Regions from separate parts of the Streptomyces sp. NPDC093094 genome, predicted to be linked through region 1. Evidence: riboswitches for the same ligand, from Rfam matches in the RefSeq annotation. Region 1 holds a riboswitch; the other holds the start of a gene.
The links. A riboswitch is a leader RNA that binds a small molecule or an ion and turns the genes downstream of it on or off. The one in region 1 is predicted to bind cyclic di-AMP.
Positions count from the first base shown of each region.

Region 1 (3,206 bases):
GCCCGCGCGGTTCCCTCGGTCGGACTCCCCCCGCTCGCCCCCCGCCCCCGCCCCGGCAACCCTGGACGGACGGGGCCCGACGCGCGGCCCGCGACGACATGCGCTGCGGGAGTGCGAGTGGTGCGGCCTGGTGAGCCGGGGAGCGGCAAGGCGTACGCCAGGGCCGGCGGAACGGCGTCCGCCGCGGGGCTGCCCCCGGAGCGGCGCCGGATCTCCTGCATCCGTGCGTTCGTCCGCACCCTGCCCGCTTTGCTGATCGCGGCAGGTGCCCTGTACGAGTACCTCACCCCCGCCGAGTACACGGCCGGTCCCTTCTTCACCGCGGCGCCGCTCGTCGCCGCGCCCCTCTGCTCCCGGCGCGGCACCCTGCTCACCGGCGCGGCCGCGGTCGTCGCCGTCCTGGGGGTGCAGCTGCTGCTCGGCGACGCCCTCGGCGTGGAGGCGGTCACCGGGCTGATCACCGTGGTGACGGTGTCCTTCCTGGCCGTCGTCATCAACCTCCTGGTGCGCCGCAGCAACGAGCGGCTCGCCACCGCACACGCCATCGCCGAGGCCGCCCAGCGCGCCGTGCTGCCCGAGCCCGCCGAGCGGATCGGCGGCTTCGAGATCGCCGCCCGCTACGAGGCCGCGCAGGAGGACGCCTACATCGGCGGCGACCTCTACGCGGTGCAGGACAGTCCGTACGGCGTGCGGATCGTCGTCGGGGACGTCCGGGGCAAGGGCATGGGCGCGGTGGCCGCGGTCGCGGTCGTGATCGGGGCGTTCCGGGAGGCGGCCGAGCAGGAGGCCACGCTGGAGGAGGTCGCGCAGCGTCTGGAGCGGGCACTGGACCGCGAGGGACCGCGGCGCGAGGAGCCGGAGGCGCAGGAGGGTTTCACGACCGCCGTGCTCGTCGAACTCCCGCACGGAAAGGGAGTCGTACGCGTCCTCAACCGCGGCCATCCGCCACCGCTCGTGCTGTACACCGACGGCACCCTGCGCGCCCTGTCCGCCCGCCGCACCGCGCTGCCGCTCGGCATGAGCGAGCTGGGCCACTGGCCCGACCGGGCCGAGGAACTGCCCTTCCCTGCCGGGGCCGTGCTGCTGCTGTACACCGACGGCCTGTCCGAGGCGCGGGACGCCCGCGGGGTGTTCTTCGATCCGGAGGCGTGGCTGGCCGGGCGTGTCTTCCGCGGTCCGGGGGACCTGTTACGCACCCTCGCGGAGGAGGCCCGCCGGCACGCCGGGGGCGCCCTGACGGACGACATGGCGCTGCTGGCCGTACGGCGTCCCGCGCCGATGTGACGTGCAGTGACCGGACGAGCGCCCTGCGCATAACATCTGAGTCACCATCAAAAAACCGGACGGTACTGAGTTCTGGTCAACTCGCCCGAATTTCTCCTCCCGTGGGCCGTACGTCCCCGGCGAGCGCGTTAATGATCAAGTCGAACAGCTTGGAATTGGACCCCTGGTTCTATTAACGTCCGATAACGCAGCGCGGTCGTCCCAGCCGTCACAAGAGACGGCTCCGTGCGCACTGCCGAATCCCGCAAGGGAACCGGGGAACCACCAACTTGGGGTGAATCGGGCGTATCCGGTCGTGGAGACACGGCTTGTATACGCGCGTAGGAGACCTTCCTGCTCCGAACCCGTCAGCTAACCCGGTAGGCGAGAAGGAAGGAAAGGAGTACGCCCACGTGGCGTCCAACCGGCCTGCCCCGCACGTCCCGTTCGTCCCGGGCCAGCGCACCTCCGACACCGCCGAAACCTTTGTCTACGGCGGTCGGCCGGGCGACGAGGGACCGTGGGAGGAGTGGAACCCCACCGCGGAGTCCGTTCTTCCCGTACGCGGCAAGCACCGGGTCGCCAAGCAGCGCGGCGGGCTCGCCCGCAGCTCCACCGTCCTCGGCGTCGGTGTCATAGCCGCCGTCGCCGGCGGTGGCATGGCCAGCGCCCAGACCGGCAAGCCGCCGGTCTCCATCTCGCTGCCCGACCTGCCCTCCGTCGGCTCCCTCCTGTCGGACGAGGAGCCCGCCGAGGAGCCCGTCGAGGCCACCGCCCCGCTCAGCTCCCTCGGCTCTCTCGGCACCGCCTCCGCCGACACCGCGCAGAGCACCTCCGACGCCGGCGAGGCCCTGCGCACCCGCATCATGGCCCAGGCCGAGCAGCAGCAGGACCAGGCCGACACCAAGGCCGCCCAGGCCGCGCAGGCCGCCGCCCAGGCAGCCGCCGAGAAGAAGGCCGCCGAGGCCGCCGCCCAGGCCGAGAAGGAGGCGGAGGCCAAGGCCGCCGCCGCGAAGGCCGCCGCGGAGGAGGAGGCCCGCAAGAAGGCCGAGGCCGAGCGCCTCGCCGAGCTGGCCACCCAGTTCACCCTGCCGACGTCCTCGTACACGATCACCTCCACCTACGGCCAGGCCGGCTCCATGTGGTCCTCCGGGTACCACACGGGCCTCGACTTCGCCGCGCCCACCGGTACCCCGATCAAGGCCGTCCACACCGGCACGATCACCGAGGCCGGCTGGAGCGGGTCGTACGGCTACAGCACCGTGCTCACCCTCGACGACGGCACCGAGATCCGCTACGCCCACCAGTCCTCGATCAACGTCAGCGTCGGCCAGAAGGTCAACACCGGCGACGTGATCGGGCGCGTGGGCGCGACGGGCAATGTCACCGGACCGCACCTGCACCTGGAGGTCAAGGTCGGCGGCGGCGACGTGGACCCGATGGCGTGGCTGCGCGACAGGGGACTCAACCCCTGACAGGGGCTTCCTCACAGAGCTCTTCGAGATCACCGGCGGTCCTGACGACAACCCCCCCCGACGTCAGGGCTGCCGGTTTCGCCGTTCCCGGCGCCGTGCCGTCAGGTGCGGTACGGGTTGTACGGCGGGTTCCCGTACAGGGCGTGGTCGTAGCCGTGGTCGTAGCCGTAGCCGTAGCCGTAGCCGTAGCCGTAGCCCTGGTGCATCGGCATCGGTGCCGTCGTCCGTGCCGCGTACTGCAGGGCCGGGCGGGCCACCTCGCGGCGGATCCACAGCTCGTGCAGCAGCTCGCGTTCCCGGACGACGAACCCGCAGTCCGCGCGGCCCCGCCTGCCGCGGTGGCGCAGGAACGCCAGCGACGTCGCGTACGCCTCGTACTGCGCCACCGCGCGCCTCGCCGACCTGCCCAGATGGTGGCCGGCGTACTCGCGGGCCACCCGGCGTGCCCGCATCGAGCCGAGGACGTAC
Region 1 is NZ_JBIVOX010000018.1:133,413-136,618, forward strand. It holds gene ACIQGV_RS31515 (PP2C family protein-serine/threonine phosphatase) at 118-1,284, shown strand; cyclic di-AMP (ydaO/yuaA leader) riboswitch at 1,508-1,665, shown strand; gene ACIQGV_RS31520 (M23 family metallopeptidase) at 1,677-2,738, shown strand; gene ACIQGV_RS31525 (PrsW family intramembrane metalloprotease) at 2,840-3,206, opposite strand, start outside.

Region 2 (3,206 bases), on a different contig from region 1:
AGAGTAAATTGTTTCCGAACGGAACAAATCGGTGGCCGTGAGCGGGTCCGGACATGACCCCGCCCCGGTGCGTACGGGGGAACACGCACCGGGGCGGGGAGCCCGGAGGGACGGAGCCGCTTACTTCAGGTGCAGCTGCTGGCCCGGGAAGATGAAGTCGGCGTCGTCGACGATGTCCTCGTTCAGCCGGAACAGCTTCTCCCAGCCGCCCTTGACCTCGTGCTTCTCGGCGATCGAGCTGAGGGTGTCGCCCTTGACGACCTTGTACTCGCCGTCACCCTTCTCGACCTTCTTGCCGGTCGGGGTGGTGACGGTCTTCTTGACGGCCGGGCGCTCCTGCGAGCGGGAGGCGCTCTGCTGCTCGGTCTCGCGGGGGGCGGGGGTGCTCTGCTGCTGCGTGGCACCGGAGCCGGAGCCGGAGGAGCTGTCGGAGCCGCCGCCGCTGTAGGGGGTGCTCGACAGGCCGACGCCGCAGACCGGCCAGGCGCCCTTGCCCTGGCCCGCGAGGACCTTCTCGGCGATCTCGATCTGCTGGGACTTGCTGGCCTGGTCGGCGCTGCCGGCGTACTGGGTGCCGCCGTACGCGGCCCAGGTGGACGCGGAGAACTGCAGACCGCCGTAGTAGCCGTTGCCGGTGTTGATGGACCAGTTGCCGCCGGACTCGCACTGGGCGACCGCGTCCCACTCGGAGACGGTGGCGGCGGAGGCGTTGCCGGCCACCATCAGCGGGGCGGCGACGGCTGCGCCGGTGACACCGGCGACGGCGATGGCGCGGGTGGCCTTGGACGGACGACGGTGCTTGCCCTTGCCGGAAAACAGCATGGAGGATCCCCTCACCGACGCCTGCGAGGTGAGCTGTCGGGTTCGGGCCGGTTGAGTTGCCCGGCCGCAGCCCTCACGAGCTGCGGCTTCACCCCGAGCCGATACCGGCGTCGAGTCTCCTCAACCACCGGGACCGGCACTTACCTTGGGTCCCCCGCTCCTGCCCACGGCGCATGACGCGACGACTGTTCCCGTGCTGCCGCTGGCAGGATTCGGCGTTGCGGCGGCCGGGGCTCACGTTGGCGAGCGGTCCCGACCGTAGACACGCGATCGGCGGAATTTCAAAGACGATCAGGGCCTCTGAGACTCATCCCACAGTTTCACCAAACCGGACATTTGGCGGCGAACCATGACCCGAACTCCCGCTACTTTTCGTCCGTTTCGCCCTCTACCGTGAGCGTCTGACCGGGGACGATGAGGTCCGGGTCGGCGCCGACGGTGTCCTGGTTCTCGGCGTACAGGCCCGACCATCCCCCCTGGAGCTCAAGGGAGTCGGCGATGCTCCAGAGGCTGTCGCCGGGAAGGACCGTGTACTCGCCGTCGGCGGCGTCCCGTGCGGCCGCGCCGCTGCGCGAGGCGTGACGGCCCGTGGAACCGCCCTCACGGCCGTCCGTCACGGCCTCCTCGTCGGCGCTGCCACCGCGGTGGCGGCCGGTGCCGGCGCCGGCCGTGGTGTCCGAAGAGGTGGCGTTCTCGCCGGACTTGTCCGCCTCGTCCCCGAAGGTCTCGGTCCGGGCGCTGTCGGGCTCGCGCGAGCCGCTCGGGGCGGGGGAGGTGTCGGAGCCGCTCTCCTCGTCGCCCTCGGACCCGGCGTCCGAGTCGGCCGAAGTGTCCTTCTTGGCCCCATCAGCCGACTTGTCCGACTTGGTCGACGGGGTGCCGGTCGACGGGGAGGAACTACCGGAAGAAGCGGACGAATCGGAAGTGTCGGTCAAGCCGGACCCACCCGACTCGTCGCCGGCCACGCCGGTGTCGACCTCCGCCGGGGCCGAGTCCTGGCCCAGCCCCGAGAGCGGCCCGCACGCCGGCCACGCCGCGACGCCCTGGTCCGCGAGGATGCGCTCGGCGACGGCTATCTGCTGCTGCCGGCTGGCCTGCTCGGGGCTCGGGGCGTACTCCAGCCCGCCGTGGTTCTCCCAGTCGGGCTGGGTGAGCGCCAGACCGCCGAAGTGGCCGTAGCCGTCGTAGGCGCTCCATGCGCCGCCGGTCTCGCATTCCGCGACGCGGTCCCACGTCGTGCCGTCCGCCGCGCTCGCGCCCGAGGCGCCCAGCAGCGGGATGGCGATGGCGGAGCCGGTCACTCCGGCCGCGACGAGAAGAGCCGGAGCCTGGCGGGGGCGACGGTGGCGACCGTTCCCGGAGAGCATGCGGAGACCTTTCGGGCGACGACGGGGACCGCGCGGCACATGAAGCGGGGCGCCGCGCTGATGGGTGAACGTATAGGCAGACGATCACTTGTCACAAGTTAATGCCGCACAGATCACGTGAAGATCACAGACTTGACGGGACGTCACCTTCGCTCGCGTCAGGATCGTGTGGTTGTGGGTGGTTTCATGCCCCGCTCTTCGCGGCCGGCGCGAACTCGACCGGCAGAGTCCGCAGCCCTCGCATGATGAGACCGCCGCGCCAGCGCAACTCGGACGGATCCGCCGCCAGCCGCAGATCCGGCAGCCGGGTCAGCAGCGTGGCCAGCGCGGTCTGTCCCTCCAGTCGCGCGAGCGGCGCGCCCAGGCAGTAGTGGATGCCGTGTCCGTACCCCAGGTGCTGGTTGTCGCGGCGGGACAGGTCGAGGGTGTCCGGGTCGGCGAACCGCGCCGGATCCCGGTCCGCGGCCGCCAGCACCACCAGCACGGGGTCGCCGGCCGCGATGTCCTGCCCGCCGATCGTCAGCGGCCGGGTCGCGAAGCGCCAGGTCGCCAGCTCCACCGGGCCGTCGTAGCGCAGCAGTTCCTCCACCCCGGTCGCGAGCAGACCGCTCTCCCCCGCGGCCAGGGACCGCTGGAGGCGCTCGCGCTGGCCGGGGTGGGTGAGCAGGGCGAAGGTGCCGTTGCCGATCAGGTTGACCGTGGTCTCGAACCCGGCGAAGAGAAGGATGAACGCCATCGCCGCCGCCTCGTTCTCGGTGAGGTGCTCACCGTGGTCCGAGGCGCGGATGAGTCCGGAGATGAGGTCCTCCCCCGGCTCGGCGGTCTCCGGCAGCGCCTCCCGCTTGCGGTGGATGAGTTCGGCCAGATAGCCGCGCATCTTCTTCACCGACCGCGCGACCCCGCCCCGCGGCCCGCCGCCGTGCCGGATCATCATGCCCGCCCAGTCCCGGAAGTCGTCCTGGTCCTCCCGCGGGACGCCCAGCATGTCGCAGATGGCGTAGATGGGCAGCGGGAAGG
Region 2 is NZ_JBIVOX010000013.1:107,297-110,502, forward strand. It holds gene ACIQGV_RS26920 (transglycosylase family protein) at 121-822, opposite strand; cyclic di-AMP (ydaO/yuaA leader) riboswitch at 826-1,004, opposite strand; gene ACIQGV_RS26925 (transglycosylase family protein) at 1,188-2,189, opposite strand; gene ACIQGV_RS26930 (cytochrome P450) at 2,374-3,206, opposite strand, start outside.
Region 2: linked by a shared signal. The riboswitch ahead of ACIQGV_RS26920 (transglycosylase family protein) and the one ahead of ACIQGV_RS31520 (M23 family metallopeptidase) in region 1 are both predicted to bind cyclic di-AMP.